2 linked regions of the Adhaeribacter arboris genome follow. The protein of the gene in region 1 interacts with the protein of each later gene in a pairwise test. Links are inferred from orthologs where the notes say so. Each region holds a gene or a part of one and is shown on either strand. Other genes may lie near its edges. The genes, in order: AHMF7605_RS07490 and topA.

Region 1 (15,343 bases):
CGGTGTTTTCAGGAGTATTCCGGTAGCAAAAAGTAAACTCCAGAAATAAAAATGATAACTAAATAAACGAAATAGGTTGTTTGTGGCTTTAGATCGAATAAGCCAAACAATATGGGCGGCTAGTAAAATTATAATTAAAAACTGGCTCCTGATTAACTCCGGCAGAAACTGTTGAAATTTAAATACCAGAACTTCTTTTTGAAAATATTTCCCATCCGGCCGTTGTTGCTGCAAAAAATTCTGAATGTTCTTATCGGCTAAAAACCAATTGCTAAGGCCCGTATATAAAAGCTTTTCGTTGGGTTTTGAGGGTAAAGGGCAACACCAATTATAATCTAAAATTTGCGATTTCTGAACATCTAAGTGTCGGTAATTTGTTTGCGCAGGGGTACTTTTAATTTTTAACCAGGCGCTGAAAAAAACTCCCGCCAATAAAAAAGGCAGGAGTAAATAAGCGGTTCTTTTAAAACTTACGCGGTAAAATTGCTTATTCAATAATAAAAATGGTAAAGTTAAGCCTATGCCGAAAACCGCAAAACTTGGCCGGAGGCAAAGTGCCAAAAAAAATAAACTGCCATAAGCTAGTAGTCTTTTTTTAATTCCCGAATGGTGTAGCCGCAAATCTAACCAAGCATTCAAGCTGGCAACTCCGGCTAAAAGAATAGCTAAACGCGAGTAATTAAACCAAAATACGTGTTCGTACCAATTAGCCAGATAAAATAAAAGAATGATTCCATAAATAACTCGCGGCTCTACCATTGGCTTTAACACCTGATACATAAACCGGAAAGCCAGGATAGTTATTATAAAAAGCAAACTGTACAAACTGAAACCATACCAAGGGACACCGGGTAAATTCTGGTATAATTTAGAAATCAGAACACTAATTCCGTGCAGATAAAGGGTTAAATCGGAGATTGGTTCCCCACCCGAAAAGCCACTGATTAATAAAGTAAGGATTATATCGTCGTTGGTTTCGTAAAAACAACCGGTTAACCAAAATGTTCCGCCGAAAAGTACACTGGTAAGCGCTAGCAAGGAAAAAAAACCAGTAAATAGAAAATTCTTCAACAGAATTGGTTTATACAATGACAATATATTTTACAAAGTTAATTGGTACGTGTCCTGCACCACGGTTCGCGTTCCGTAGCTTATTTTATTCCGGAGTAAGTTGTGGCTTAAGCCATAAGGTTTTCTTTCGTCGTGTGACGTTCCGAAACTTAGGTATTTCTTTTGGTTTTTATACTGTTGAATTACGGAGTGAACCAGCAAATCCAGCGCGTGTAATTGCCGGCCTTTCAAGGAGGTAGCGATGTATTGCAGATTTACTACTTGCCGATGGTCAAATAAAATAAGTCCCCCCACTAATTCTTCCCCTAAATGGGCGGCCCATAAGGTAATGTGTTCCGGAAAAAGTTTTGTAAGTAATTGTATTTCAGAAACCGTGTGCGTGGGAGAATCGATACCAGCCGTAAGGTAAATATTTTCTACTAATTGCATAAATTCTTTCACCTTATCCGAAATAGCTACGGTAATTTGATTTTTTTGGGCTTCTTTTAAACAGCGCTGCCGCAACTTAGAATAATGAGATGGGCCCGTTACATCAAGCACCGAAATATTTGCCCGTTGGGTAAGTTGAGCCCCGAATTGATACAAAGCAAATAAATCTTCCTGAGCAGGTTGGGGTAAATAAATATACGGTTGTGGTTTGTAAACGAAGCTATGAAAGTGCTGGATTTTTAAATAATCGACTAATTTTTCAAAAAGTCGCAGCATGAGCAAAGTGTCTACTTTTCTGGAAACCAGGATGCCACCAAAACTTAAGCCCAGATGGGAGGCAACTACTCCATCCTTTTCGTGCAAAGGTAGTAAAGCCACTAATTGATCGTTCAAGTAAAATAGCAGGGAATGATCTGTAAAACGTTCGCCGTGATATTCAATAAAATTACGGTTAAAAAAGAAGGTTCCGTTTAAAGCCTGTTCGTTAAAATTATCCCAAACTGATTTTAAACTACTCTGGTAACGTTCTATTTGTATCATTAAGCGTAACAAATTGCTGGCACAAATTATATTTATTTTACTTCTTTGGCTTTGAGTTTAACAATGTTGCCCATAGCAGAAATTTATTCCATCTGGTAATTATAATTATTTAAAAGAAAACTTCCGTTTACTGTAAAACAAACTTATTATTCTACATTCTTTATTTTAGAGTCAAATTTTAGATCAAAATGAAATATCAGATTAATAATAAAGATTTTCAGATAGAGGTAAAAGGAGAACGCGCCTTCGGTAAAGATGCCGTTCTGTTTTTACAAGATGATAACTTAATTGCTCAAACTTCCTGGCAAAAAGAAGGTTTTACTTTATTTCCCTTTTTGAACCCAACTGATTTTGACTTTTTGAATGCGGGTCTTAAACAGTATTTGCGGGAGTTAATCCGTACGTTCGGCGTAAATATACCTTCTACCTTTAACATGGAGAAATACCATGAGGCCGTAGCTGATAATCAGGAATTGCATATTGCTATTATAAACGAAGCCAAACAAGTTGACTATAAAGATTTTCCTGTACCCATTCTAACCATAATAGAACGGATAGAAGAGGAAGTAAAAATGCCACTAACGGTTTTAAACCCGAATACCCAGGAATATCATTTTAGTTACCGGATAGTGCGGCCAAGAAAATCCGATTTTAATGCCTTGCACCGCGATGCCTGGCATCCGGAACTGAAAAATTGTTTGAATTTGTATTTGCCCGTGGCCGGCAGCAACGAATTAACTTCTTTATGTTTGATTCCGGGCAGCCATTATTGGTCCGAAAATACCGTAGAGCGCACTTTAAGTGGCGCGATTATGAATGGCAGCCAATATACGGTGCCGGGGCTTACTGCCACCAGCAATGAATTAAAATTAATCCGGCCCAACCCGGTTAAAAACCAGGCTTTACTCTTCACGCCTTATTTAATTCACGGGGGAGCGGCTAATTTATCCGAAGATACTACCCGAATATCGGTAGAAATTCGTTTTTGGCGACGCGTTTCTTAAACTTTGCCGTGCACCAAGCGGTAATAAAGCCGGTGAATAAACGACAAATTTACCCGGTAATGCACCAGTAGATACAAAAGACGACTCTTAAGGGAAACTGCTTTTATTTTATCTAAGATAGCAAATAGAGCTTCGGCTTCTGTATAATTCCGGGTAAAAAACGCCTGCTTCATTTCCCATTCTACCCGCCGAATGAGCGCCATCTTTTCCCGTTCGTTGCGGTTTAGTTGTAAGGCCTTGTAACAAACTTTAATGGTAGATAATAATTGCTTATCTCCTATTTTGTACCAACCCGAGGAAAGGGAATGCGGATGTAAACGGCGTTTGGTAAGTATTTTATCCTGAAAAAAGAATTTGTATTCCCGGGCAGCGCGTACAATAAAGTCAAAATCTTCGTAAGCCAGCGTTTCGTCGTAACCTTGCAGGCGATCAAAAACCACTTTACGGAACATCAGGGTGGGCGTACAAATAAAATACCGCTCCAATGCAGCGGCATACACATCGCCGCTGGCCACCAAAGAAATTACCTGACCAGCCGCATTCCGGCGGTAAAAGTTACGGATGGGCCTGGAATCTTCGTCCATTAATTCGGCATCGCTAAAAATGACGCCGTAATCCGGACCCAAACTTTCGAAGCATTTTACCTGGTCGGCTACCCGGTTGGCCAACATTACATCATCGGTGGCAAAATCAATCAGGTACTCGCCGGTAGCGTGCGCTTGCGCGCGGTTAAAAGCCGTGCAATTACCTACATTCTGGCTTATCTGAATAAATTTAATTTGCGGGAATCGGCGGCAATACTCTAAAATAAACGATACGCTTTTATCCGTACTGGCATCATCGGCAATAATAATTTCCAGGTTCGGGTAAGTTTGGGCCACTACCGAGTTTAAAGCTTCTTCTAAAAATTGCTCGTGGTTATAACAAAGACAAATTACGGATACTACCGGATACGTCATGCCAGTAACAGTTTACGAAAATAAACAAGGTTGAGCAGCAGGAAAATGAGATAATGCGCACAATGCGCCATGGGATTGCCCTGAATACCGTATAAATGAGTAAAAAAATAAAAAAAGCCCAGGTAAAAAAACGCACTAATTGCTTCGAATAGCAGCGTTATTTTAAATTTAGCTTGCGCTACCAGAATATTCGCGAGCAGCCAGGATATTAATTTGCAAAAATCACCGGTAAGTTGGAAAGGCAAGAACGCTTCGGCGGCTTTAAATTGAGCGCTCAATAACCACGTAAATAAATAATCGCGGGTAAAATATACCAAGCACAAGCCAGCGGCTACCACCGGAGCTAATAACTTTAAGGCTTGCCGCACGAACAATTTTAGTTCTGGTTCTTGTTGGAGCAAGGCCGCGACTTTCGGGTAAAAGGCAAATGCGAGTACGGCCGTATACACCGCCGTATAACTATCCGAAATACGCACCACACCTTGCCATAATCCGGTTTGCTGAATCGTAAAATGTTGAATGGAATAATCCCGGATATAATATTCTAAACCTTTGGAAAAGAGCATAACAGTGCCGGCCATTAAAATAAACTTACTTAATTGTTGCCAGGCTGCCTTGGATATACGTGGTTGAAAAAGTGGAATTTTAGGCAGACCTTTTAAGCTAAATGGCACCGTTATTAAGCCAATACAACCTAAAAGCAGCAGATAACCATTTAAGAAATAAGGCAAAGGTATTTTACCGGTCGCCAAAGCCACGTAGCCCAACACACCCAAGGCCGCCAAGGTATTAACTACTAACAACCAACCATTTTTTTGCCGGGCCAGCAACACGGCGTTTAAAAAACTCTGCAACACCAATAAAAAAACACCAATTAAAAATAAAATTAGCCACGTAGCTCCAGAAGGAAAATAAGGTAAAAAAAAGGAACGGGCACTTACCAGCAACAGGGTTATGGCAAAGAAAACGGTAAGAGTTAGATAAAAGCCGGAGCGGAAATAAGTGCGAAAAGTTAAGGATTGTGTATCATTCCCCGCTAGGTATTTAATTAATCCCCGGCTTATGCCGTCGTTCGGAACTAAAGTAAAAAAAGTAACTAAATTCTGAAAATGAGCTAATTGCACTATTCCCGCCGGGCCAAAATAAAGAGCCACCATTTTATTTAAAAAGAAACTGCTTGCCAGCCGCGATGCTACCGATATTACGCCAAAAACAGAATTTTTAAAAAATGAAAACATCTAATGATTAGCAAGTGGACTTTTACCTGGGCAAATTAAATTTATTGAGCCAGCCCTTTAAGGAGTAAAGCAATTTTAAAGGTAGCGAAAAGTTATAGTTTTCCAGCAAACCGTATCCTTCGCACTGAGCCCCGAAGGATTTGTAAAAAAGAGCTATACCCGAATGAGCACTGCCTTCAAAATCTAAAATTACCTTTGAGCCGGCAAATTGCTGGCAAACCTGATCGAGTAAAAAAGTACTGGCCCCGCATTTTTTTCCCACCTCCGAAGCAGCCGGCAGCAAATAAGTCAGTCGGTTTTGGTGCCGGATAAAAAAAGCACCCGCCACTATTTGCCCGGAGGGTAAAGTAACCGTAAACGTGAGTCCACAGCCTCTGACTGTTGCCGCCTCAATCAACTTTGGGATTATTTTTTTTAATATTAATTGGTGTTTTTTATTTAAGCGGGGAAATACGTTTGCTTGATATAATTCGAAAACTTGCGGCCAAAGTTTGTTACCAGTTTGTACTTGTAACTGCGTAGCGGCGGCCTTCTGCAAATCACGGATACGGTTTAAACGGAAAGCTGCTTTTAAAGTGTTGTAACCGGAAGCTAAAGGTAAAATCAGGTTAATTCTTTCTTTTAAAGGAAGTAAATACTTTAAATTTTGGTAATTGCCAGAGTTAAAACTATACTGCTCCGTGGCTGTGCTCGATTTAAAAACCGCAGGCAATAACTCTTGCCATGGTTTTGCTGAAGAAAAAGAATGGTCGCGGGTAAATAAGCCCAACTGCTGCGTGAGTAATGGTTGCGTAATAACCGGAATTCCGGCTATTTTTCGTTTCACTATTGGGATAACTGCCGTGTATTGTTCATTTTCTTCTTTTACCCAACCTTCCCAAGCCGGAGCAACCGCATCCAGGTACCACGATAAAGCATAGACCAATCCGGCTGGGTCGCTCTGAACACAAGCATCCCAGTAACCTTTGTTAATGCGGGAAGAGGAAAGCCGCTTCCACATACTTAAGAATTAGCTAATTGACGCAACTGCTTAAATTCGAAGTAGTTGTAAATGTAATCTTGCTCCGCATAATCCGTAGACGATAAAGCCAGCAAAATGCTACCGGCCGTATACTGGAGCTTAATCCAGCAAAGAGCCGGCACGTACAGCGCCTGAAAAGGAGAATCCAGTATATAATTCTTTATTTGATTTGTTTCAGTCTCGATGGTAATACTACCTTGTACAGCTATTAATATTTTACGATCCAGACGGTGCGCGTGATTCCCTTTCAGCAGATTATCGGGCACTCCAAACGACCAGAATACCCGCTGAATGGTAAATGGTAATTTTGCCGCTTGTTGCGTCGAAACAATAAAACCACGTTGGTTATTACCCGTAAAATCAGCCGCAAATAAAATCGGTTCCGGTCCATAAATTAGTTGTTCCAACATGTATTAAAGCAACTGTTCTAAAAAGAAAATTTAAAAATTGATTCATCTTCCGGCCAAAGATACTAGTAATACTACATATCGGTTTTACCCAACAATAAGTTTTAATTTTTTACCAGATTTGGTCTTAGTTTTAACTGTACTTTTGATGATGCACGTACCTTTTTTATCCTTTACTTACCAGAACACACAAATCCGATCGGCTATTCAAGAGAAAAGCCTGCGTTTTTTGGATTCTGAAAAGTACGTTTTAGGTCCGGAAGTTACTGCTTTTGAAAAGAATTACGCTGCTTTCAATCAAACGCAATACTGCATTGGCGTTGGCAATGGCTTAGATGCCTTAATCATTTGCTTGGAAACAGCGGGCATAAAACCAGGGGAGGAAGTAATTGTACCAGCCAACACTTACATTGCCAGTTGGTTAGCCGTATCGCAGGTGGGTGCCGTGCCGGTGCCCATAGAGCCCGAAGAAACCACCTATAACCTCGATCCAACTAAAATAGAAGCGGCTCTTACTCCTAAAACCAAGGCTATTATGCCCGTGCATCTATACGGCCAACCTTGTAACATGACAGCCCTTCAGGCCATCGCCGATAAGCACAGCTTGTTTATAATCGAGGATAATGCGCAGGCGCACGGAGCTCGTTGGGCAGGGCAACTAACCGGCAGTTTCGGACATATTAATGCCACTAGTTTTTATCCCACTAAAAATTTAGGCGCCCTAGGCGATGGTGGGGCTATAACTACCAACCACCCGGATTTTAACTACCAGGCTCGTTTGCGGCGGAATTACGGATCCGAAATTAAAAATTATAACGCATTAATTGGCCGAAATTCCCGGCTCGATGAATTGCAAGCCGCTTATTTAAACGTAAAATTACCTTATGTACCAACTTGGAATGCTGCTCGCCGGCAAATAGCAGCCTATTATTTTAGTTATTTAAACCAGGTAACCAAAATTACATTACCGGCTGTATTATCCGCAGCCGAGCCGGTTTACCATTTATTTGTAATCCGGACGAACCACCGTGACGCCTTGCAGCAATATTTACGAACGCACCAGATTGAGACCGCTATTCATTACCCTTTGCCCCCGCACCTGCAAGCTGCTTACCAACATTTAGGGTACCGTAAAGGAGCCTTCCCGATTACCGAAAAACTAGCTCAAACCTGTTTAAGTTTACCTATTTGGCCGGGCATGACCGAGGAAACAGTCCAATATGTTTGCGGTAAGATCAAAGATTTTTTTACCAAGAGATGAAGAAATAACCTATATAGAATTCTACTGCTTAATTTTTAGAAATCCGAAAGCCATCTTCTAACTTTTCGCCTCGCCTTTCCAAACCTGGATGAGGTTCGGGAACTGTGCAAGGCAAGAGATTGTAACACCTGCCTATACCAAGAGCAACCCGGATTTTTATCTTTCCTATTTGCCTTATTTCTGTTATTGGCGTTGGATAACCAGCCGGCCATATAAAGGAAAAAGCTTGCCGGTAAACTTGTTTGTAAATCCCATTTAACGCGTAAATGCCCAACAATAAACCCATAAATAAACCCAACTTGAATGAAATGCGACCGCGGACAAGCAGTATTGTTCCTATTAACAAAGTAGGCACTAAGTAACCAAAACCAAATCTGGGAGCCGGAGCAAAAAAAAACCAAGCCAAGCTGGCAATAAGGGCGCTTAGCCACACGGTGCTTAAAACAAGATCCAATTTAAATTTTATGTTCCGGATAACTCGCCATATTATAAATGGAAGCAGAATTACTAGAATAAGCATAAATATTTGAACAGGCTTATCCTGATTTACCCACCATACCGGAATCCAATTGATAAAGGGTTTATTTACATAAAAACTCCAATTTACGGTAGGTACCCGAGAATAAGCAGCTACTCCTTCTTGGTAGCTGCTTAACCAAGGTTGCGGCACTACCCAATCAAAATTAAAAAGATTTAGGGCCGGCAAAGGATAAAGAATGTGGCCGGTTAAAATTACATTCCGGGTACAATAAGGTACTAAAACAAATAAGCCTTGTAGAACAATAATTTGGATGAAGCGAGAGTTTACTTGCTTTCTGATCAATAGCAACCAAGCTAGCCCTGCAGCACCGCTAAAAATTGCCGAAAGTTTAAAACTTATTACTACCGGCAACAAAAAGAACATAAACGCTACTTGCCAACTTAACTTACGGCTTCGGTCAGCCGTTAATAGTACGCCAAATAAAAAGAAGAAAAAGAACATCACCCCGGTATCTGGAGTAGGCGAAGAAATCCAATTGCGAAAAAAAACCATGCCCCAGAACAGGGAGCCAAAATAATAAATCGAAAACACGGGCCGGTATTTGAAACTACGAAACCCTTCGCGTAAAGCGTAAGAACAATATAACAGAAATATAAAACTGCTCCAGGTCTGATTAAGTATTTTAGTGGTAATGAAAGAAAAGTTAAAAAAGCTCATCAATAAATGGGCATGGGAATTTAAAGCCAAGGGACCGTACAAATTTCCTAGTCCGGGTACAATCCGGCAGGTATTCAGCCATTTAATGGTTTGGGCATGATAAAGGCCCGTATCTGGGTTCGTGGCGGGTTGGGCCGCATGAATTAAAATCAGAATAGAAAAAGTAAACAGGATAACATAGTAAAGTACCTTATAACCGTTTATTTTTTTACGGGAAGCAAAAAACGAACGTAAATCCTTTTTCCAGTGCCAAAGTAAGAACAAACTGCCGGCTAAGATTATAAGCTGCATAATAAAAGAAACGGGCAACCATACATGCAAAACCCCTATAATTATGGAAAGAACCCCACTACCGGCTACTAAAATAATTTCTAAGGGTACTTGGGTTTTACACTCGAGGTAGCCTGTTTTAGATAAAAGATTTAACCACAGCCAACCGTAAGTAAAAGATAGAAATGCGATATAAATCCAGACAAGCAAGGTAGAAAGCATAAGTAAAAATGGAAATAAAAACCTCTTTACCCAAATGGCACATGGGTTTAAGAATTAAAACTTTATGAGTCAATACCTTACCATAGCGGCTCCCAGTACGGGCATTTATAAAGAAAAAGGCAGTAAGTTTCTGGCCTACGCGTACCCGGTAATTACCGAAGCCGAAATCAAAGAAATTATGGCTGGTTTACGAAAAGAATATTACGATGCCCGCCATTATTGTTATGCCTACCGCTTAGGCCCGAGCGGCAACCTATACCGGGCCAACGACGACGGGGAACCAAACCATTCGGCCGGCGATCCTATTTTGGGGCAGCTGAAATCGGCGAACCTCACGGATATTTTACTCGTGGTAATCCGGTATTTCGGGGGATTTAAATTAGGCGTAAGTGGTTTGATTCAGGCTTACAAAACGGCCGCCCAAGAAGCCCTAGCTGCCGCCACTATTGTTCAGAAAGCAGAACAAGCGCAATTAACCCTGCATTTTACTTACGAGCAATTAAACGAGGTGATGCGTTTGACCAAGGAACCAGGATTAGTAATCAGGCAGCAAGAGTTCCACCAGACTTGTTTGCTGGTAATTCAGTTTCCGAAAATTCAGGAACCAATTATACGGGCCAGGTTATCTAAAATAAAAGAAGTTCGACTAACAGATTCATTGCCGGTTCCTCCTTAATTACGTAATAAGTCGGAAAGCTTAAGTTCTGCATTTCATAAAAATTTTTTAATTAAATAAACTCTTTTGCCGAAGCTTAAATATGAAAGTTTTTCCCCGTCTTAAAAAGTTTAAAGCTCTTCAAGAAAATACTTTTGCTAAAAAAGTAGGCCAGCGCCCGGGTTACCTGTACGTACCGGAAAATGCGCATGGCCCCCGTATGTTTTTACTTTCGTTTAACGAAGAAGTATTCGAGCAGAAAGAATATTCTGATTACAACGAGTTACTGCAATACTTCCGGGCAAATCCCCAGCTGCAGCACTGGATTGATATTAGGGGCTACCGCGATATAACTTTATTAGAAAAAATATTAGCTGATTTTCAGATTCATCCTCTACAGATGGAAGACGTGATTAGCGATTACCAGCGGCCCAAAATGGACACGGAAGGAAAGAATTTGTTCTTTATTTCTCGGATGATTACGTTTTTGCCCGATCATTGCCTCGACGATGACCAAATTTCTATCTTCGTGGGCGCTAATTATATTATCACGTTTCAGAGTGATTACGAAGATTGCCTGGACGTACTGCGCACCCGTATTAAGGCGGGGCGCGGTGTAGTACGTAAAAGCCCGGTCCATTACATTGCCTACGCCATTATGGATGTTACCATTGATAATTATTTTCCGGTACTGGCCCAGGTAGGTGATTACCTCGAAGAATTAGAAGATACCTTGTTTGGGCAACCAAACAAAAAACTGTTAAACGAAATCCTCAACATGAAGCGGGAAATGTTAAAGGTGCGGCGCATTGCCTGGTCGGAGCGCGATAAATTAAATGAAATCCTGCGCAGCGACAATAACACCATTCCGGACGATATTAAAATTTACTTTAAAGATGTGTACGATCATATTGTGCAGGTCCTGGATATTGTAGATAATTACCGCGAATTAATGGGCAACTTAACCGAATTATACCTATCCAATGTAAGCAATCGCATGAACGAAATCATGAAGGTACTTACCATTATTTCCAGCATTTTTATTCCGCTAAGTTTTGTCGCCGGGGTGTACGGCATGAATTTTTCGCGCGAAAATCCGGATGGTACAATCAATTACCTGAACATGCCCGAATTATATCATCCGTATGGTTACATAATCTTGCTGGCTATTATGTTGCTGATTTTGCTGGGCCAGTTGTATTTCTTTTATCGAAAAGGCTGGTTGCGTTCGTTTTAATTAAGGGCGCGTTCTAAAAGTAAGTTCTTGCAACAAATTATCGGCTGCTTTATACAATTGGTATTGCTGGAGAATGGGATTATATTCTAGGTGTACGGGTAGGTTGTTGGTAAAAGGCCGGTCGCCAATCAGTTTTATGTTAATGTCGTACAAATAAGTTTTTTGGGGACCTCTTTCCGTTATTACGTACACTCTATTAGCCGGATCGAAGTAGAAATATTGAATCAGTTTGGGAGCAGAGGTAACATACGTTTTTTCCATTACCAATTTCTGATTCGCATCGTACAAATTTACCCGGCCTAAATCCTGGCGGGCAATCAAAAAAGATGGACCGCTATTTTCCGGAATTAACTCGAAAGTAGTTCGACGGGAAGGCCGGGCAAAAGCCATTCTTTTCTCCATTTGGCCGGCTAAATTAAAGGTTATGAGTTCGCCGGCTTGCGAAAGTACTATTATTTTAGAATCGCGTAAACTGGCACTAGGCTGCGCGATGAGCGACGAAGTAAATGAACCTTTCAGATTTATCGGGAACCCAGGATAATTTAAACCATTACCATCTAGCGCGTACACGTATCCGTTTTCCAGTACCAACACAATTACTTCGCGGCCTTTAACTTTTAAATAAGCGGGCGCTAGAGCCAACTTTGCAGGCATTTCTTTTGGTTCCCAACCCGGTAATAAGTTGCCTTGCCGATCGTAAATGTATACGTTACCACGAGTATCATTTACCAGAAAATTGTAATTATTGGGCTCCTCCCGTTCTATAACCGTCAGGTTTTGAATAAAGGTAGAATCGCTTAAATTAAAAGGAAAATTTTCAACGTCTTTCCCGGCCTGGTTGAGGCAATAAATGTGGTTACGGGTAGAAAAAACGTATTTGGGCTGCGGCTCGGATTCTAAAGTAAGGGGGTAAACTACACTGGTAAGTTTACTATCTAGGGAATCGGACCACGCTATTTTTCCTTCGGTAGTAACCTGGTGCAGCACGAAGGCCGAATCCTGCATGAATAAACCATTTGTATTATTTAGCCGGCGGTTTAACAAATCGGGACCGGTAATAAGAGGTGCGGCAAAAGCAATTTCCTGCTCCAGCCTAAACTTTTCTTCTATTTCATCGGTCGAACTGGCTTTTACTTTGTGTTGGAGTAAAATCCGGGTGACAAATTGTTCGTTTTGCCGGGAAAACTGCCAGCTCACTTGGCCAAATTTCCGGATTAAAGATTCGTAACGTAGCAAGCTTACTTTTTTATCTTCCGGCAAGTATTGATTGAGGAGGTTCCAGGTATTCTGGGTATTTAAAATAATACTCAGATTACTCTGGAGTAAAGTTTGTTGAAGAAAATTTTGTTGCTGGTCTTTATTCGCCCAGGTTTTCTTGTCCCGGATATTTTGCACGTACCCGCGCAAGGTTTCTTCGCTGGCCGCAAAAAGTAAAAAGCTATCTACCTGCGCCGCAAAACACCTCGGAAACCCCCTAAAACCTTGTCCAAAAAGCTGCATTGGTAACTCCGGCACTCCTATTTCTTGAATGCGGTAACGGCCAGCCCGCTCTGGGGCAAAGCGTACATCAGCCGCTGCATTTAAATTCTGCAAAACCCGTTGCGCTTGCTCGGGTTTAGGCGTAAATGCCAGCACAACTTTTTCGGGCGGAATATTTTCAGTAGGCATCGCCAAATAACACAAAGCTAGTTCTTGTTGCAAGGTTTGTCGCAAAGAATCCAGCCAAGGCGTTAATGCCGGGAAAGGCAATGTTCCTGCTTGACTTTTACTTTTGTTTAAATTAGAAAATTGTTGGCTACCGAATAAAAGTAAGATGGCTGTTCTATCTGGAACTAAGCCGCTAAGGCGCGAGGTTTGCGGCTGTTGGGGATTTAGTTGTTGATACAAAGAACCCGTTAAAATTTCCGGTTTAGAAAAACCATTTAAGGAAAATTTCTGATCATCCAGCTGTAAAGCCAGTAAACTAGTCCGGCATAAACTTACCAAATAATCTACATCCGGGTGAATCTCTGGTTTTAAAAAAAGGGAGATAAAAGGGGCCAGGTGCCGGTAGTTTATAAAGATACTAGCGTACACCCCACGTTCTTTCAGGAAATTTATTTTATCAAATTCATAAACCGGAGACTCCAGTTTTGCCCGGTTTATTTTGCGGATAACTTGTTGGAGCAGGCCGGTATTTGAACTAAAAACGATATTGTTGCGGTAAGTAAAAAAAGTGAAAGCATCTTTATTTTGCACATTTTGCACGCGGGTGAGCACGTAACCTTGGTAATCTTGTTCTTCGGTTTTAAACAGATTACTTTTTGCAACGTTTTCAATAAAATTCCGGATGTACCGGTGTTCTGCTACCGAGCTAACGGGTAAGTAAACCACAAAATCGAAATCGTTTTTACTGGTTACGTGAATGGACGTTACTATTTTCTTCTGCCGGAGAAAATCCCGAAGAGTTAACCGCCGCGCCGAGGCACTATCTAAAAAATGAATATCTTCTTGCAGGTTGGTAAAATAAGGCAGCCTCGATAGATTTACCCAAATATCCGTTTGTTTTAACTGGCTGATAAACCGTTCGTGGCGGTTAGTTTCTACTACAAAAACAGCATCGTCGGGTACTAAAGTCCAGAGATCTACTTTCTCCTGCGCTTCGCTCCACTTATAATAGCCATAGAATCCGGCAGCGGCCAGCAAAATAAAACCTACCAGGTAAAAAATATATTTTTTTGGCATTCAATCGGATTATTCGCTTACAAAAATAGAAATTAAACTTAATCGTACCAATGCTACAAACAAAGCACCTGAAACATAAAAGAAAGCCTTACTTAAAGCTGCTTGCCGGGATTACCCGTAATTTTAACCAGAATAACTTTCTATATTTTCGAGCAGATAAAAATTAAACTCTATAAATAGAACTTTCAGAAAACAGCTTTAAACACGTATGAGACTAGTCATTCAACGGGTAAGCGAAGCGGCGGTTCGCATTGAAGGTAATTTGGTCGGCCAAATTGAAATGGGTTTACTGATTCTGGCGGGAATAACTCCCGATGATACCGAAGAAGATATTCGCTGGATTAGCCGAAAGGTGGTGCAAATGCGGATATTCGGCGATGATGAAGGTAAAATGAACCGCAGCGTGCAAGACATTGCCGGCAACATTTTACTTATTAGTCAGTTTACTTTAATGGCCAACACTAAAAAAGGCAATCGTCCGTCTTTTATCGAAGCCGCACCCCCTGCTCTCGCCATTCCCTTGTACGAAAAATTAATAAGCGAACTAGAATCAGAACTAGGTAAAAAAATAGCCACGGGCCTTTTCGGAGCTGATATGAAAGTATCCTTAATAAACGACGGCCCCGTAACTATAATTATAGATTCTAAGAACCGAAGTTAGTGTCTAGTCGATGGTCCATAGTCCACAGACGACAAACCACTCATTGAGTGGTTAAATAAGTAAAAGTTTGGATGATTTAGGAAAACTTATTACATAAAAATCTTTTAACTTCTAACTTGCAACTTTTCAACCTTCTAACCTTTTAACTTAATCCAACCTTCTAACCTTTCAACTAAAAATATGACCTTAGCCGAAGCCCAGCAAACCGTAGATAAATGGATTAAAGAAAATGGCGTCCGTTATTTTAATGAATTAACGAACCTGGCTATTTTAACGGAAGAAGTAGGGGAAGTGGCTCGCATTATCGCTCGCCAGTACGGCGAACAATCTTTCAAAAAATCGGACGAAGGAAAAAATCTAGGCGATGAACTGGCAGATGTTTTATTTGTCTTAATTTGTTTAGCCAATCAAACCGGAATTGATTTAACCACTGCCTTAACGAACAA
Region 2 (15,572 bases), 640 kb from region 1 along the record:
TTTAAGTTTTCTACGGCCAGGTTTAAGGCATTGGACATGGAAAGTAAATCACCGGTTGTATGAATTTCTACTTTTTGTGTTAAATCTCCTTCCGAAATGGCCCGCACTACCCGCGATACTTCCAAAACGGGAGTTACAATTGATTCAAGCAAGTCATTTAAGGTATCTACTAATTCTTTCCAGGAACCACCCACACCGTGTACAGTAGCACGTTCAGTTAATTTACCTTCCACGCCGGCTACCCTAGCCACCCGGCTCACCTCCCCGGCTAAACGGTTCAGGTCATCCACCATGCGGTTTATGGTTTCAGCTAAATCCGCAACTTCTCCTTTTGCTTCTAAAATTAATTTTTGAGTTAAGTCGCCTTTCGATACAGAGGTTACAATTTTTACTATACCCCGTACCTGCGTGGTGAGGTTAGATGCCATGGTATTTACATTATCTGTAAGGTCTTTCCATACCCCGCCAACATTCGGCACAGCCGCCTGGCCACCTAATTTTCCTTCGGTACCTACTTCTAGTGCTACGCGGGTAACCTCCCCGGCAAAAATATTCAAGGAGTCTACCATTTGGTTCAGGATATTTTTGAGTTCGAGGATTTCTCCTTTCACGTTCACCGTCATTTTCTGGCTTAAGTCACCTTTGGCAACAGCGGTAGCTACGTTGGCGATATCGCGTACTTGTAAGGTCAGGTTGCTGGCCATGGTATTCACGTTATCGGTAAGTTCTTTCCAGGTTCCCTGCACTTTTGGTACATTAGCCTGGCCGCCGAGTTTTCCTTCCGTACCTACTTCGCGGGCTACCCGGGTTACCTCATCGGCAAAAATATTCAGAGAGTCTACCATTTGGTTGATATTATCTTTGAGCTGCAAAAGCTCGCCCCGAACATCTACCGTAATTTTCTGAGTTAAGTCCCCTTTTGCCACGGCCGTCGCTACGTTTGCAATATCCCGTACCTGGCTCGTCAGGTTAGAACCCATCGAGTTTACATTATCGGTCAAAGCTTTCCAGACCCCGGCTACATTCGGCACATTAGCTTGGCCACCGAGTTTTCCTTCGGTACCTACTTCTAGTGCTACGCGGGTAACCTCACCGGCAAAAATGTTCAAGGAATCCACCATTTGGTTGATGTTCTCTTTCAGTTGCAAGAGTTCTCCTTTTACATCTACCGTAATTTTCTGACTTAAATCGCCCCGGGCAACGGAAGTAGCAACATTGGCAATATCCCGTACCTGACTGGTCAGGTTGCTGGCCATAGAATTTACGTTATCTGTCAGGGCTTTCCAAACCCCAGCTACGTTTGGTACTGTTGCTTGCCCACCTAATTTTCCTTCCGTACCTACTTCACGGGCAACGCGGGTTACTTCATCTCCGAAAATGTTCAGGGAATCCACCATTTGATTGATGTTTTCTTTTAATTCGAGAAGCTCGCCCTTAACGTTTACCGTAATTTTTTGGGTTAAGTCACCTTTAGCAACAGCGGTAGCAACGTTGGCAATATCCCGCACCTGACTGGTCAGGTTGCTGGCCATGGAGTTTACGTTATCCGTTAAGGCTTTCCAGGTTCCACCTACATTCGGCACGGCTGCCTGGCCGCCGAGTTTTCCTTCGGTACCTACTTCAAGTGCCACGCGGGTAACCTCACCGGCAAAAATGTTCAAGGAATCCACCATCTGGTTGATGTTCTCTTTCAGTTGCAAGAGTTCTCCTTTTACATCTACCGTGATTTTTTGAGTTAAATCGCCTTTCGCAACGGCAGTCGCTACGTTAGCAATGTCGCGCACCTGTGAAGTCAGGTTACTCGCCATGGAATTTACGTTATCCGTCAACGCCTTCCAAACCCCGGCTACATTAGGTACATTAGCTTGGCCCCCTAATTTTCCTTCGGTACCTACTTCTAGTGCTACGCGGGTAACTTCCCCGGCAAAAATATTCAAGGAATCCACCATTTGGTTCAGAATATTTTTGAGTTCGAGGATTTCTCCTTTCACGTTCACCGTCATTTTCTGGCTTAAGTCCCCTTTCGCCACAGCGGTAGCTACGTTAGCAATATCCCGCACCTGACTGGTCAGGTTGCTGGCCATGGAGTTTACGTTATCGGTAAGGGCTTTCCAGGTACCACCAACATTCGGCACCGCTGCTTGCCCGCCTAATTTTCCTTCGGTACCAACTTCCAGAGCTACGCGGGTAACCTCACCGGCAAAAATATTCAGAGAATCTACCATCTGGTTGATATTCTCTTTTAGTTGCAAAAGCTCTCCTTTAACATCCACCGTAATCTTTTGCGTCAGGTCACCTTTCGCAACGGAGGTAGCGACGTTGGCAATGTCGCGCATCTGGCTAGTCAGGTTGCTAGCCATTAAATTCACATTGTCGGTTAACTCTTTCCAGATACCCGCCACGCGGGGTACATTGGCTTGGCCGCCCAGTTTTCCTTCCGTTCCTACTTCGCGGGCTACGCGGGTTACTTCATCTCCAAAAATGTTCAAAGAGTCTACCATTTGGTTGATGTTCTCTTTGAGTTCGAGTAATTCGCCTTTCACGTTTACCGTAATTTTTTGAGTTAAATCACCCTTAGCTACGGCAGTAGCTACGTTGGCAATATCCCGCACTTGGCTAGTTAAATTACTCGCCATGGTATTTACATTGTCGGTTAGTTCTTTCCAGGTGCCACCAACATTCGGTACTCTAGCTTGGCCGCCGAGTTTTCCTTCGGTACCTACTTCACGGGCTACGCGGGTTACTTCATCTCCAAAAATGTTCAGAGAATCCACCATTTGGTTGATGTTTTCTTTTAGCTGAAGCAACTCTCCTTTTACATCAACCGTAATTTTCTGGGTTAAATCGCCTTTAGCTACGGCAGTAGCTACGTTGGCAATATCGCGTACCTGGCTCGTTAAGTTACTGGCCATAGTATTGACGTTATCGGTTAAATCTTTCCATACTCCGGCTACGTTGGGTACAGAAGCTTGACCACCCAATTTACCTTCAGAGCCTACTTCCAGGGCCACACGGGTTACTTCACCGGCAAAAAGATTTAGGTTATCAATGGTGCGGTTTATGGTTTCGGCCATTACTTTAAAATCGCCGGAAACCGGAATCTGGAACGTTTCGTCAAGATTCCCTTTCGAAATATTCTTTAATACCTTACCAACCTCTAATACCGGCACAGCAATAGAATCTACCAGACCATTAATATTATTGATCATGTCTTTCCAGAAGCCGGAAGCGCTTTCAGCAGAAGCTCGTGCTTTTAAGTTTCCTTCTACTCCGGCTACCTTAGAAATACGCGATACCTCCCCGCCTACACCACCAATCATTTCCACCATGGAATTATAAGCTTCCGCTATTTCCGCAAAAATATCATCGTCTTGTTTCGTAAGTCGAACGGAAACGTCTCCTTTTTTAAAAGCATCCAGAGCGTATAAAACCCGGTTAAGCTGTTCGTTCAGATACTGTTGCTCGCGTGAATCAGAACCATCTCCGGCCATAGAAGACTTACGGGCAGAATTACCCCCAACTGAAGTTTGAATTGATTTTAGAACTCTCCCGTTTTTAGGTAAGGCAGAAGTTTCTGTCGAGTCTACTGCTGTATGAGCAACTTCTTCTTTAAGTAAAGTTGGATTAGTAGCTTGGTTAACTGCCGGTTTAGCTACAGATGACTCTTCAGATACTTCAGACGTCTTGCTTTTTTCCGGTGGAGCAATCAATTTATCTTTATTCAACTTCATGTTTTTTCCTAAAGCCATATTATTTGTAAATAAAAAAGTACTGATTCTGATAATACCTATCCCAATAAACTACCCAGAAAAGGGAGCTTCCAATCAGGAATCTAAAGATATAAAATATTTAAATTAAACCGGCACATGTAAATTCCGGTATGGTGAGTATTACCATTTTTTATAGAGGAAAACGATGCTACCGAAATGGGTAAAACCAGCAATTATTCCGTAAAATTACTCAAAATTCAAGAATTTACCTTCCCTATTGCGAACTATTAAAGAGCGTGGGTAAAATGTAGAAATCTAAATTTTGGTATTTGCCAGGGTAATTGGCTAATTTAAAAATTTACATTTCCAAAAATTCTTTCGCGACAGCTAGATAATCCTGGGCCCCATTAGAAGCTGGATCATAATCCAAAATACTTTTCCCGAAAGAAGGTGCCTCGGCTAATTTCACGTTTAAACGGACTTTGGAACGGAATATTTTTTCGTCCACGCTTTCTTGCAGGAAAGCTTCTACTTCGGAGCTAAGTTTCCGGCGTTTATCATACATAACTATTACAATACCTTTAACTTTAAGCCTTGAATTTAAAGTTGTTTTTACTTGTTTTACAGTAACTAATATCTGATTAAGGCCTTGTAAAGTTAATACTTCCATTTGCAGTGGAATAAGTACTTGTTGCGAAGCGGTTAAAGCATTTAAAGTTAAAACCGATAGTGAGGGCGGACAATCAATTAAAACAAAGTCAAAACCTTTTACATCGGCCAGAATATTTTTTAAAAAGCTTTCTCTTTTCTCTTGAGTGACTAACGAAATTTCAATATCCACCAACTCGTGTGAGCCGGGCGCAACAAAGAAATTATCGTCTTTAGCAACCAGAATTTCTTTCAACTTTTTATTACCAGTAAAAACATCGGCCAAAGTAAATTGAGGTTCGGTTATGTCAAGCGAATACGATAGGTTGCTTTGCGGATCCAGGTCTACGAGTAACACTTTTTTTCCAAGTTTGCTTAATGCCCGACCTAGGTTAATGGTAGTGGTTGTTTTACCGGTTCCGCCTTTCTGGTTGATTATTGATACGATTGTAGTTGCCATAGTTTAGGTAAACCCTTGCTGCAATATAAGGTATTAGCTTAATTGATACTGTATTATAGGTATAATGCTTTTTATTTAACTTGTTAATCCTTGCGACTGAATTTTGCTATTTTTTAAGAAGCAACGATATTAGTTTCGTAACCTGAAGTTTTAGTATACTCCAGTTGGTTCCATTCTTCCATTTCGAACCATAAATGATGAACACTGCCAGTGGGTACATTTCCCCGATTAGTATTACATAAAGTAGCTATTAACATAGATACTCCAGGATTATGCCCCACTAATAATACGTTAGAGTGGTTTTTATCTATTTTAGTTAAATAATGTAAAAGCTTTGTTTTTGTACTATCATATAATTCTCGGATAGAAAGTATATCACGCTGATAATAATTAATTTTATTAGCTATAATGGAAGCAGTACTTAAGGTCCTGCGAGCACTACTGCATACAATTAAATCTGGCTTATGGCCGGATTGTTGCAACCATTCGCCGGCTTGGCTGGCTTCTAATCTTCCTTGCTCTGTTAAATCCCGATCATAATCAGCCTGGTGGAACGTAGGGTTTTCTGCCTTGGCATGACGGCAAATAAATAAGTGGTACCGCATATTTTCTATTGAACTTGTATGGTGAGAATAGGGTTTAAAAAGTACACTTTGATATTGGATTAGAATAAAACTGCTTGAATTGATAAAAGGCAAGTTTGCAATATTTTAGAAAAAATAATCATCTTTGAGAAAAAAAGGCCAGCTGGCCCAGTAGTTAGAGCACATAAATGGTTAAAAACTTAGTTATTGTTGAGTCGCCTGCCAAGGCAAAAACTATAGAAGGTTATTTAGGGAAGGACTTTATTGTTAAATCAAGTTTTGGTCACGTACGCGATTTGCCCAAGGATAATAATGCGATTGATATTAAGAATGGCTTTAAACCCACTTACATTGTTTCGGCGGATAAGAAAGAAGTAGTAGCAGAATTAAAAAAGCTGGCCAAAGAAGCGGAAACAGTTTGGTTGGCATCGGACGATGACCGCGAAGGAGAAGCTATTTCGTGGCATTTATCGGAAGCCCTTAACTTAAACGATAAGAAAACGCGCCGGATTGTTTTCCGGGAGATTACGAAGAATGCTATCTTAAACGCTATTGAATCACCGAGGGGAATTGATATCGACCGGGTAAATGCGCAACAAGCCCGCCGGGTACTAGACCGGCTGGTTGGTTTTGAATTATCCCCGGTTCTCTGGAAAAAAATTAAAACGGGGCTATCTGCTGGTAGAGTGCAATCCGTAGCGGTTCGTCTGGTAGTAGAGCGGGAACGGGAAATCGAGCGGTTTAAAGCAGACTCTGCTTTTAAAGTAACGGCTCTTTTTACCGTGGATGGTAAAAGACTGGAAGCGGAACTGCCGACCCGTTTTAAAGCCCAGGAAGAAGCACAAGCTTTTCTGGAAAAATGCCGGGGAGCGGAATACACGATTGAAAATCTGGAGAAAAAACCTTTAAAACGTTCGCCGGCGGCCCCTTTTACCACTTCTACTTTACAACAGGAAGCAAGCCGTAAATTAGGATTCTCCGTGGCACAAACTATGACGGTAGCGCAAAAGTTGTACGAAGCCGGTAAAATTTCTTACATGCGTACCGATTCGGTAAACCTTTCAAAAGAAGCGATTGAAGGCGCAACTACCCGCATTAAAGCAGCGTTTGGGGAAGAATACGTAAAAGTACGGCAATACAAAACCAAGTCTCAGTCCGCCCAGGAGGCGCACGAAGCAATCCGGCCCACTGACTTCTTCGCCAAAGAAGTTTCCTCGGACCGCAATGAACAACGGTTGTACGAGTTAATTCGCAAGCGAGCCATTGCTTCCCAAATGGCGGATGCTGAAATCGAAAAAACTACCGCTACTATTCATATATCTACTGTTAAAGAAAAATTCGTTGCTACCGGTGAGGTTATTACTTTCGAAGGTTTTCTAAAGGTGTATATTGAATCGAAAGATGACGGTGAAACGCAGGATGATGATGTGCATGACATGCTGCCGCCTTTAACCATAGGACAGTCCTTAAGCTCGGAAAGAATTCAGGCTACGCAACGATTTTCTCGGCCGGCTCCCCGCTATACCGAAGCTAGCCTGGTTAAAAAATTAGAAGAAATGGGCATAGGCCGACCTTCTACTTACGCTCCCACAATTTCAACTATTCAGAAGCGCGGTTACGTAGAAAAAGATAACCGTGAAGGCAAAGAGCGCAAATACCAGATATTAACTTTAAAGAATGATACCATCGCCTCGGAAACTAAAACCGAACTGGTGGGAGCCGAAAAAGCAAAGCTATTCCCAACCGATATGGCCATGGTGGTAAATGATTTTTTGGTTGATTATTTTCCGAGTGTGATTGATTATTCTTTTACGGCTAAAGTAGAAGAAGAATTTGACCAAATTGCGGCCGGGACAAAAGCCTGGGATAAAATGATCGAACATTTTTACACCGGCTTCCACGAAACTATAACAAGCAGTCATAATGTAGAACGGTCTACTATCAGCGGAGCGCGGGAATTAGGCTTTCACCCGGAAACCGGTAAAAAAATTACGGCTCGTTTAGGTCGTTTCGGTCCGTTTGTGCAAATGGGCGAAGAAAACGAAGATACCAAAGAAAAACCAGTATACGCCAGTTTGCGCAAAGGTCAGTTTCTGGAGAGTATTACCTTAGAAGATGCCCTGGATTTATTTAAGCTGCCTCGCATCATCGGCACTTTTGAAGATAAAGAAATGACGGCTGCTATTGGCCGTTTTGGACCCTTTGTTCGGCATAATAATAAGTTTTATTCATTGCCTAAAACCTTGGATCCATTCACGGTAAACGCCGACGAAGCTATCGAATTAATCCAAAGCAAGCGCAAGGCAGACGCGGAGAAATGCATTAAATCATTCGAGGAAAACCCGGAGGTGCAGGTCTTAAACGGGCGCTTTGGTCCCTACATTGTGGTGGGTAAGAAAAATGTAAAAATTCCAAAAGATAAAGTTCCGGCCGAATTAACTCTGGACGAATGCTTAACCTTGGCGGAACAAACACCGGATAAACCAACCCGCGGCGGCTTTAAGAAAAAAGCAGAAGCCTCGGCAGATACTCCGGCTAAAACAACCACAGCAAAGAAAGCACCGGCTAAAAAACCAGCCGCTAAAAAAACTTCTGTGGCTAAAAAAGCAACGGCTACGGCTAAAAAGAAATAAGTTTTTAAGATATTTAGCAGCAAAAAAAGCGAAGTAATTAAATTTACTTCGCTTTTTTATTACCTTAATTTAACTTAAGAAATTAATATCAGTATTAATTTATAAAGAACAACAATGGCCGCACGTAAGAAAATAGTAGTTTTAACGGGAGCAGGTATTAGCGCCGAAAGCGGCATTGCCACTTTTCGGGATGCGAATGGTTTATGGGAAGGTTATGATGTAATGGACGTTGCCTCGCCGGAGGGTTGGCGACGAAATCCGGAACTGGTTTTGAACTTTTATAACGAGCGACGCAAAAAGGCGCACCAGGTAAAGCCAAACCTGGGTCATTTAGCTTTAGCCAAATTAGAAGAAAAGTACGAGGTAATAATCATCACGCAAAATGTAGACGATCTTCATGAACGGGCCGGTTCTACGAATGTGGTGCATTTACACGGTAAATTGTTCGAATCCAGAAGTACCGTGGATGAAAACTTAGTGTACCCAATGGATGGTTGGGAGTTAAAAATGGGCGATCTTTGCGAAAAAGGTTCTCAACTGCGGCCCAATATTGTTTGGTTCGGTGAAATGGTTCCTATGATGGAAACGGCGGTAGAAGAAGCGCAGGAAGCAGATGCTTTTATGGTAGTAGGTACGTCGTTGTTGGTTTACCCAGCGGCCGGGTTAATTGATTATGTGCCCCGCGGAGTGCCCGTGTTTGTAATTGATCCCAACTTACCCGCCGTAGCCAAACGCTCTAACTTGCATTTAATAGCCGAAAAAGCCAGTATTGGTGTTCCCCGGGCTAAAACCCAACTGGAAAAAGAATTGGAAAATAAGTAAACCTAAATAGCTGTAGAAGTTAAGTAAAATCAAACATTCCTATTATTTTAATCTAAGTAGTTTTTCGTTATTAGTTGTACGTTGCTCGACTAATAATTATTTGGTAATCATCCAGCTACTATAAATGGTAATCTAAACTAATTTCGTCGAAGTACTTACTTTACATTATAAATGATTTTTGTTTTTTAACTTAACTTTCCCCAATTAACAGTAGCATCATAATATAATTTTCCCATTTGAATCTGAAGAGGCGAGGGTATATTGTTTTCGTATAACTGACCCGTTCCCAGGCCTTGCTCTCGCTTTAGATCAAATTCGGCGGTAAATTGACTAATCGCGTTTAAGCCAATATTAGATTCTAAGGCCGAGGTGATCCACCACTCTATTCCTTGCGTTTCGGCTAGATTAATCCATTTCTGAGTAGCCGCAAAACCACCCAATAAAGTCGGTTTTAAAATAATATATGCGGGTCGAATAGCTGACAATACATTTAGTTTTTCTTTACTTTCTACTAGACCAATTAATTCTTCATCCAAAGCAATAGGAATGGGCGATTGCCTAGATAAATGGGCCGTGGCATCTGTTTGCTTCGGCTTAATGGGCTGCTCAATGGAATGAATATCATATTTAGCTAATTGTTCTAACTTTTGCAGCGCCTCGGCCGGAGAAAAAGCGCCGTTGGCATCCAGCCGAATGGTTAGATTTTGACTAGAAGCTACTTCCCGGATTTGTCGTAAAAGCTTTAATTCCGTTTCAAAATCCAATCCTCCGATTTTTAATTTTAAACAAGAATAACCTTCCTGGAGTTTTTTTTCTATCTGGTGCTGCATAAACGCCCGATCACCCATCCAGATAAGACCATTAATGGGAATACCCGCTTCAGAATTCGAAAAATAATTAAAGAATAATCTTTTTTGTCCTTGGTTTTGCCAGTCCAAAAGGGCCGTTTCTAATCCGAAAACCACAGAAGGCCAATATGTTAAATTAAAGTTTTGGATTAACTCCGATAATAGTAAATTGTCTTCCTGTAAGTGTAAATCATTAAACTGATTTACCCAACTATAAAGCCAAGTCTCGTATTCTGGTCCGTATTCCGGACTTAAACCCGGCAAGGGAGCACATTCCCCCACTCCTATTATTTCTGGCTCAAGATCACTCCAAATTTTTAAATAATACACCACATGTTGCTGCATTGCTCCCCGCGAAGTACGGGCATCAAACTTAAACAAAAGTATTTTTTTTTGCACGGCGGCATGTAAAGGCATAATTCAAAATAATTATTTTAAAAACAGGAAATATTTAGTTGCTTTAACCTTTCTACAGCTTTCTTTTTAAAGTGTTTCCATTCATTAAGTGGTTATTAGAACCTAAAATTTAAAATTATTATTTTTTAGCTTTACCGTTTCTTGTACTTCATGAACTGAAGTGATTTAAACATTTCGGGATTAAATAAGTTTTAACGAAAACAAATTGAAAGGAGATATTCAGGATGGACGTTCTGGCGGTTAATACGGAAAATTATCTACTACGCTTCGGGCAAGTTCGCGAACAAACGGAAGCTTTATGCCGACCGCTATTGCCCGAAGATACTGTTGTACAACCCATCGTGGATGTTAGTCCGCCGAAATGGCATTTGGCTCATACCAGTTGGTTTTTTGAAACTTTTCTATTACAAAAATTCGCCCCAAACTATAAGGTATTTCATCCGGATTATAATTTTTTATTTAACTCGTACTACAACTCTATTGGCAGCCGGATTTTACGCCAGACCCGGGGCACCCTTAACCGTCCGCCGCTGGCAGAAATTTATCAGTACCGGGCTTACGTAAACGAGCATATCACGGAATTACTTAACCAACTTAGCGAAAACTCTTATGCAGAATTATTGCCGTTGTTTGAGTTGGGCTTGCAACACGAACAGCAACACCAGGAACTACTTGTTACAGATATCAAATACATTCTTAGTACCAATCCCCTAGTGCCGGCTTTACTGCCCGCGGAAAAATACGTGAGCCCGGCTATTAATCTACCTAAACCAGAATACTTATCGGTAGCATCGGGTTTATATGAAATTGGTTATACCGGTACTGATTTTTGTTTCGATAACGAATTAAGTGTGCACCAGGTTTGGTTAGATGAATTTGCTTTTCGGAATCAATTAGTAACCAACCAGGAATACTTGGAATTTATGGAAGCCGGCGGTTACCAGAATTTTAAATATTGGCTGCACGAAGGTTTTGACTTGGCGCAACAGGAGCAATGGGAAGCTCCTTTATACTGGACCAAACAAGCGGATGGTTGGTATCGCTTTACCTTGCACGGTTTACAAAAAGTGAATGTAGCCGCTCCGGTTACGCACATTAGTTTTTACGAAGCCGATGCTTTTGCGAATTGGGCCGGAAAACGTTTACTAACCGAATTTGAATGGGAAGTAGCAGCTAAGCACTATTTACCTAGCCGGAAACTCGGCAACTTTTTAGAAAACGGATCTTACGACCCGCAACCTTTTTCAGGGGAGCAGCCGGCTGCTAATCAATTATTAGGCGATGTTTGGGAGTGGACGTACAGTGCTTATCAGCCTTATCCGCGGTATAATAAAGCGGAAGGAGCTCTGGGCGAGTATAATGGTAAATTTATGATTAATCAAATGGTATTACGTGGGGGCTCTTGTGCGACACCCCGCAGCCACATTCGTCCTACTTACCGTAACTTTTTTCACCCGGATAAACGGTGGCAATTTACCGGCATTCGGCTCGCGGCAAAATAAACATGAAAAACGATTTGTACCCCAACGTTGTAAATATTACTAATCTGCCGTTCGAGCAACAGCAATTTGCCCAAGATGTGGTGCAAGGATTAACTAAAAAGCAGAAAACCTTATCGTCGAAATACTTTTACGATGCTACGGGTAGCAAGCTTTTTCAAAAAATAATGGATTTGCCGGATTATTACCTTACCCGGGCCGAAACAGAAATTTTTACCTATCAGAAAGAAGAAATTATATCTGGTTTTTGCTCCGCTCAACCTTTTAATTTGGTGGATTTAGGGGCGGGCGATGCTACAAAAACCAAAATTTTGCTTCGTTCTCTCCTGCAACGGCAAACTAATTTCACCTTTGTTCCGTTAGATATTTCGTTGGATGCTTTGCAGGAGTTGCAGAGTAATTTAGCTCTAGAGTTACCGCAATTACCGGTGGTGCCTTTAGCCGGCGATTATTTTAAAGCTTTGGCGCAATTAAAACGAGAGTCAGGAATGCGGCAAGTTATATTTTTTTTAGGATCTAACATTGGTAACTTTCCTTTTGCAGAAATTAAAATTTTTCTAAAAAAACTATGTCAGTTTCTGCAAGCAGGCGATCAGTTAGTAATAGGATTTGACCTAAAAAAAGATCCCCGTTTAATCCGACAGGCCTACGATGATGCGGAAGGTATAACAGCCGCTTTTAATTTTAATCTCTTACGCAGAATTAACGAAACTTTTACCGGCAATTTCGAGCTGAATAACTTTCAGCATTTTGCCGAGTATAATCCGATAAGCGGGGAAATGAGAAGTTATTTAATTAGTACTCAGGATCAAGAAGTTACCTTGCAGGATTTAGATTTTACTTTAAACTTACAAGCCTGGGAAGCCATTCATACCGAATCTTCTTATAAATTCTCAGAAGCCGAAATTCAGGTATTAGCGGCGGAAGCAGATTTAAAAACGCAGCTCATTTTTACGGATAAGAATCACTATTTTGCCGATGTTTTATTTTCCGTCGGCTAAAATCAGTTCTTCCAATGAAAACAATAAGTATGGCTTCGGGAGCAGCCTGTTTCTCCACGGCCGAAATTGTGCGGAGAGCAGCCATTAACGCTATTCAACAAGGCTACACTTCTTACGGGCCCACCGAAGGTTTACCTGTTTTACGAGAAGCAATTGTTCAACGCTACCAGAATGTAAATAATGTTCAAGTATCACCGGATAGAATTTTAATTACTGCCGGGGTAAAACAAGCCTTATTTAATTTATTTCGGGCGGTATTGCGGCCCGGCGACGAGGTAATTGCTCCGGTCGCCAATTGGTCCGGCTTTTACGCATTAATAAGCGAAGTACCGGCAAAACTGATAATGGTCCCTACCTTACCTGTCGATAATTATACCATTCACCCAACGAAACTAGCGGCAGCAATTACCTCTAAAACCTGTTTATTTATATTATGCAACCCGGGTAATCCCAGGGGCCGAATTTACTCGGAAGCCGATATAAAAAGGATACTTTCAATCTTGAAAGAACATCCGGAAATTATTGTTTTAAGAGATGAAATTTATGATTTAGTAACTTTTACCGGCCGCGTACCTTCTTTGTTAGAATTCCACGATGAGCATGAACGGTTTGTAATCGTCAATGGTTTTTCCAAAGCGTTTGCCATGTCGGGTTGGCGGATAGGTTATCTTATAGTTCCTGAGAAGTATTATCAAACCTGTTTTAAATTTCAGGAAACCACTATCTCTGGGGTAAGCCCCTTTACGCAGGTGGCGGCAGCCGTTGCTTTGCAAAACTACCAGGAGGTACTCGAACCCATGCAAAAAATTCTGACTGAGAACCGAGCTTTTATTTGTTCTAAGTTGCGGGAAATGGGTAACATTCGATTTAACGAGCCTGAAGCAACTTATTACATTTTCGCCGATTTAAACGCTTATTTACATAAAAAAACACCAGATGGAAAATGGCTGGATAGTAGCATTGCTCTGTGCCAGTACTTACAAGAAAAATACGCTTTAGAGCTGCTAGCCGGTGATTACTTTGGAGCGCCTGGGTTTGCCCGAATTTCGTTTGCCTTAGAGCCTGCCCATTTGCACGAAGCTCTAGAACGCCTTCATACTGGCTTACGTGCGTTATCATAGTACATTTAGATTATAAATAAGCGGTAGAGCGGAACTTCTAAAATTATCGTACTTTTGCCGGCCCAATTAATTTTAATCTTCTGCATGCTGGCATCTGACTTTCAATCTCATCTTAAGCAAAATTTCCATCTGGCCTATCCGGTGGTATTAAGTCAGTTGGGGCATATTCTGGTAACAGTCTGCGATAGCATTATGGTGGGTCGCACGGGTACTTTGCCTTTGGCGGCGGCTTCGTTGGGTAATAGTGTTTTTACTTTGTTTATGGTTTGGGGTTTAGGTATATCCATGGGGATAACCCCGCTGATTGCTTCGGCCGATGGACGGAAGAACCGCCGTCGAATTTCCTTATTGCTTTTCAACGGCACTTTGGTTTGTTCTATTTTAGGAGTAATTCTTTTTATATTAGGTTACAGCTTCGCTCCTTACCTGTACTTCTTACACCAGCCCCCCGAAGTAGTTCGCCTGGCCATTCCTTATCTGCAAATTTTGTTTTGTTCGCTCATTCCCTTGATGATTTTTCAAGGATTACGTCAATTTGCCGAAGGACTCTCTTTAACGCGCCAATCCATGTATATTTCGGTACTGGCGAACATTGTAAATTTTGGTTTGAATTATTTGCTGGTTTTTGGCAATCTGGGATTTCCGCGGTTAGGTTTACAAGGAGCTGCTACCGCCACCTTAATTGCTCGGCTTATGATGCCCGTTATGATGGGGATGTACATTTGGCGGGCTCCTAGGTTTGCCGAATACCGGTATAAAATACAGCGCAAGCTTATTTCCTTCAAACACATGCGGCGGATTATTCAATTGGGTTTCCCGATTGCCTTGCAAATGATTTTTGAAATGAGCGCTTTTAGCTTTTCGGCCATTATGATTGGCTGGTTAGGCGCTAAACAGTTAGCCGCGCACCAGATTGCCATAAACGTAGCCGCCGTAACTTACATGATGGCTAGCGGAATTGCGGCGGCGGCTACTATCCGGGTAAGCAACGAATTAGGCCGGGGCAGGTACCAACAAATGCGCCAGGCCGGCTACAGTAGTATATTAATGGCTTTTATGTTTATGTCGGTAATGGCGATATTATTAATACTAGGTAAAAGCCTGATTCCCTTGTTATATGTATCGGATATTCAGGTCATTCAAATGGCCGGTGGTTTGTTAATTATCGGGGCTTTATTTCAGTTATCGGATGGCGTACAAGTGGTGGGATTAGGAGCTTTAAGAGGATTAGAAGATGTAAAAGTACCCGGCTTTATTTCGCTTTTAGCCTATTGGATTATTGGTTTGCCCACGGGTTATTTTTTGTGTTTTCACGCGGGTTTAGGCGTAAATGGCATTTGGTTAGGTTTATTAACCGGCTTAACGATTGCTGCTTGTTTGTTATTTTTACGCTTTAAAAAATTGTCGGCCAGTTTCGCACGAAGAACTTAATTTTTGAGTTATTGTAGTAACTCATCATTATTCCGGCAGTTGAATTCTATGCTTATTCAAATTTTTCTCGTGCTCTTATTCTGGATGAAGAGCGCCCCTGCAAATCAAGATTTATTCATAAATTTAATTAAAAATACTCCTAAAAAAGAAGTTAACGCGCACATTGATTGGAACAGTAATCGTAGATTAACCTGGGACGATTTTCAGAAGGAGGCGGATGTTAACGATCCTTTGCACGCTTTGGCAAGCACTAATATTGCGGTGCAAGCCACCTGCAAAAACAACCAAATGGTATACGACGTAAAATGCCAGTTTGCCGTTAACGAATCCTGGACGAAAAATAAAACTTCCGAAGAACTATTGCAGCACGAACAACTGCATTTCGATTTAACGGAAGT

Evidence for each region.
Region 2: the proteins of AHMF7605_RS07490 (region 1) and topA interact in binary tests that used the Escherichia coli proteins (3 or more experiments, as listed by UniProt). The link is inferred for Adhaeribacter arboris from one-to-one orthologs.

What each region holds. Positions count from the first base shown.
Region 1 is NZ_PYFT01000001.1:1,807,700-1,823,042, forward strand. Bases 8,694-11,490 are described here. They hold AHMF7605_RS07490 (IMPACT family protein), read left to right. Parts: upstream 8,694-9,684; coding sequence 9,685-10,296; downstream 10,297-11,490. Other genes in these bases: AHMF7605_RS07485 (LIC_10190 family membrane protein), read right to left, coding at 8,694-9,620; corA (magnesium/cobalt transporter CorA), read left to right, coding at 10,379-11,490. Also shown: AHMF7605_RS07445 (hypothetical protein), read right to left, coding at 1-1,071; AHMF7605_RS07450 (GNAT family N-acetyltransferase), read right to left, coding at 1,102-2,040; AHMF7605_RS07455 (phytanoyl-CoA dioxygenase family protein), read left to right, coding at 2,229-3,044; AHMF7605_RS07460 (glycosyltransferase family 2 protein), read right to left, coding at 3,041-4,003; AHMF7605_RS07465 (MATE family efflux transporter), read right to left, coding at 4,000-5,241; AHMF7605_RS07470 (GNAT family N-acetyltransferase), read right to left, coding at 5,264-6,241; AHMF7605_RS07475 (sugar 3,4-ketoisomerase), read right to left, coding at 6,244-6,672; AHMF7605_RS07480 (DegT/DnrJ/EryC1/StrS family aminotransferase), read left to right, coding at 6,818-7,930; more of AHMF7605_RS07485, read right to left, coding at 7,959-8,693; more of corA, read left to right, coding at 11,491-11,512; AHMF7605_RS07500 (hypothetical protein), read right to left, coding at 11,513-14,236; dtd (D-aminoacyl-tRNA deacylase), read left to right, coding at 14,445-14,897; AHMF7605_RS07510 (nucleotide pyrophosphohydrolase), read left to right, coding at 15,078-15,343.
Region 2 is NZ_PYFT01000001.1:1,170,597-1,186,168, reverse strand. The notes cover bases 5,287-8,312. They hold topA (type I DNA topoisomerase), read left to right. Parts: upstream 5,287-5,590; coding sequence 5,591-8,035; downstream 8,036-8,312. Other genes in these bases: AHMF7605_RS04965 (SIR2 family NAD-dependent protein deacylase), read left to right, coding at 8,150-8,312; AHMF7605_RS04975 (SixA phosphatase family protein), read right to left, coding at 5,287-5,423. In the rest of the region: AHMF7605_RS04985 (HAMP domain-containing protein), read right to left, coding at 1-3,491; AHMF7605_RS04980 (ParA family protein), read right to left, coding at 4,069-4,818; more of AHMF7605_RS04975, read right to left, coding at 4,932-5,286; more of AHMF7605_RS04965, read left to right, coding at 8,313-8,857; AHMF7605_RS04960 (o-succinylbenzoate synthase), read right to left, coding at 9,043-10,122; ergothioneine biosynthesis protein EgtB, read left to right, coding at 10,347-11,624; egtD (L-histidine N(alpha)-methyltransferase), read left to right, coding at 11,588-12,622; AHMF7605_RS04945 (pyridoxal phosphate-dependent aminotransferase), read left to right, coding at 12,637-13,743; AHMF7605_RS04940 (MATE family efflux transporter), read left to right, coding at 13,828-15,174; AHMF7605_RS04935 (DUF922 domain-containing protein), read left to right, coding at 15,223-15,572. UniProt on the Escherichia coli protein: Releases the supercoiling and torsional tension of DNA, which is introduced during the DNA replication and transcription, by transiently cleaving and rejoining one strand of the DNA duplex.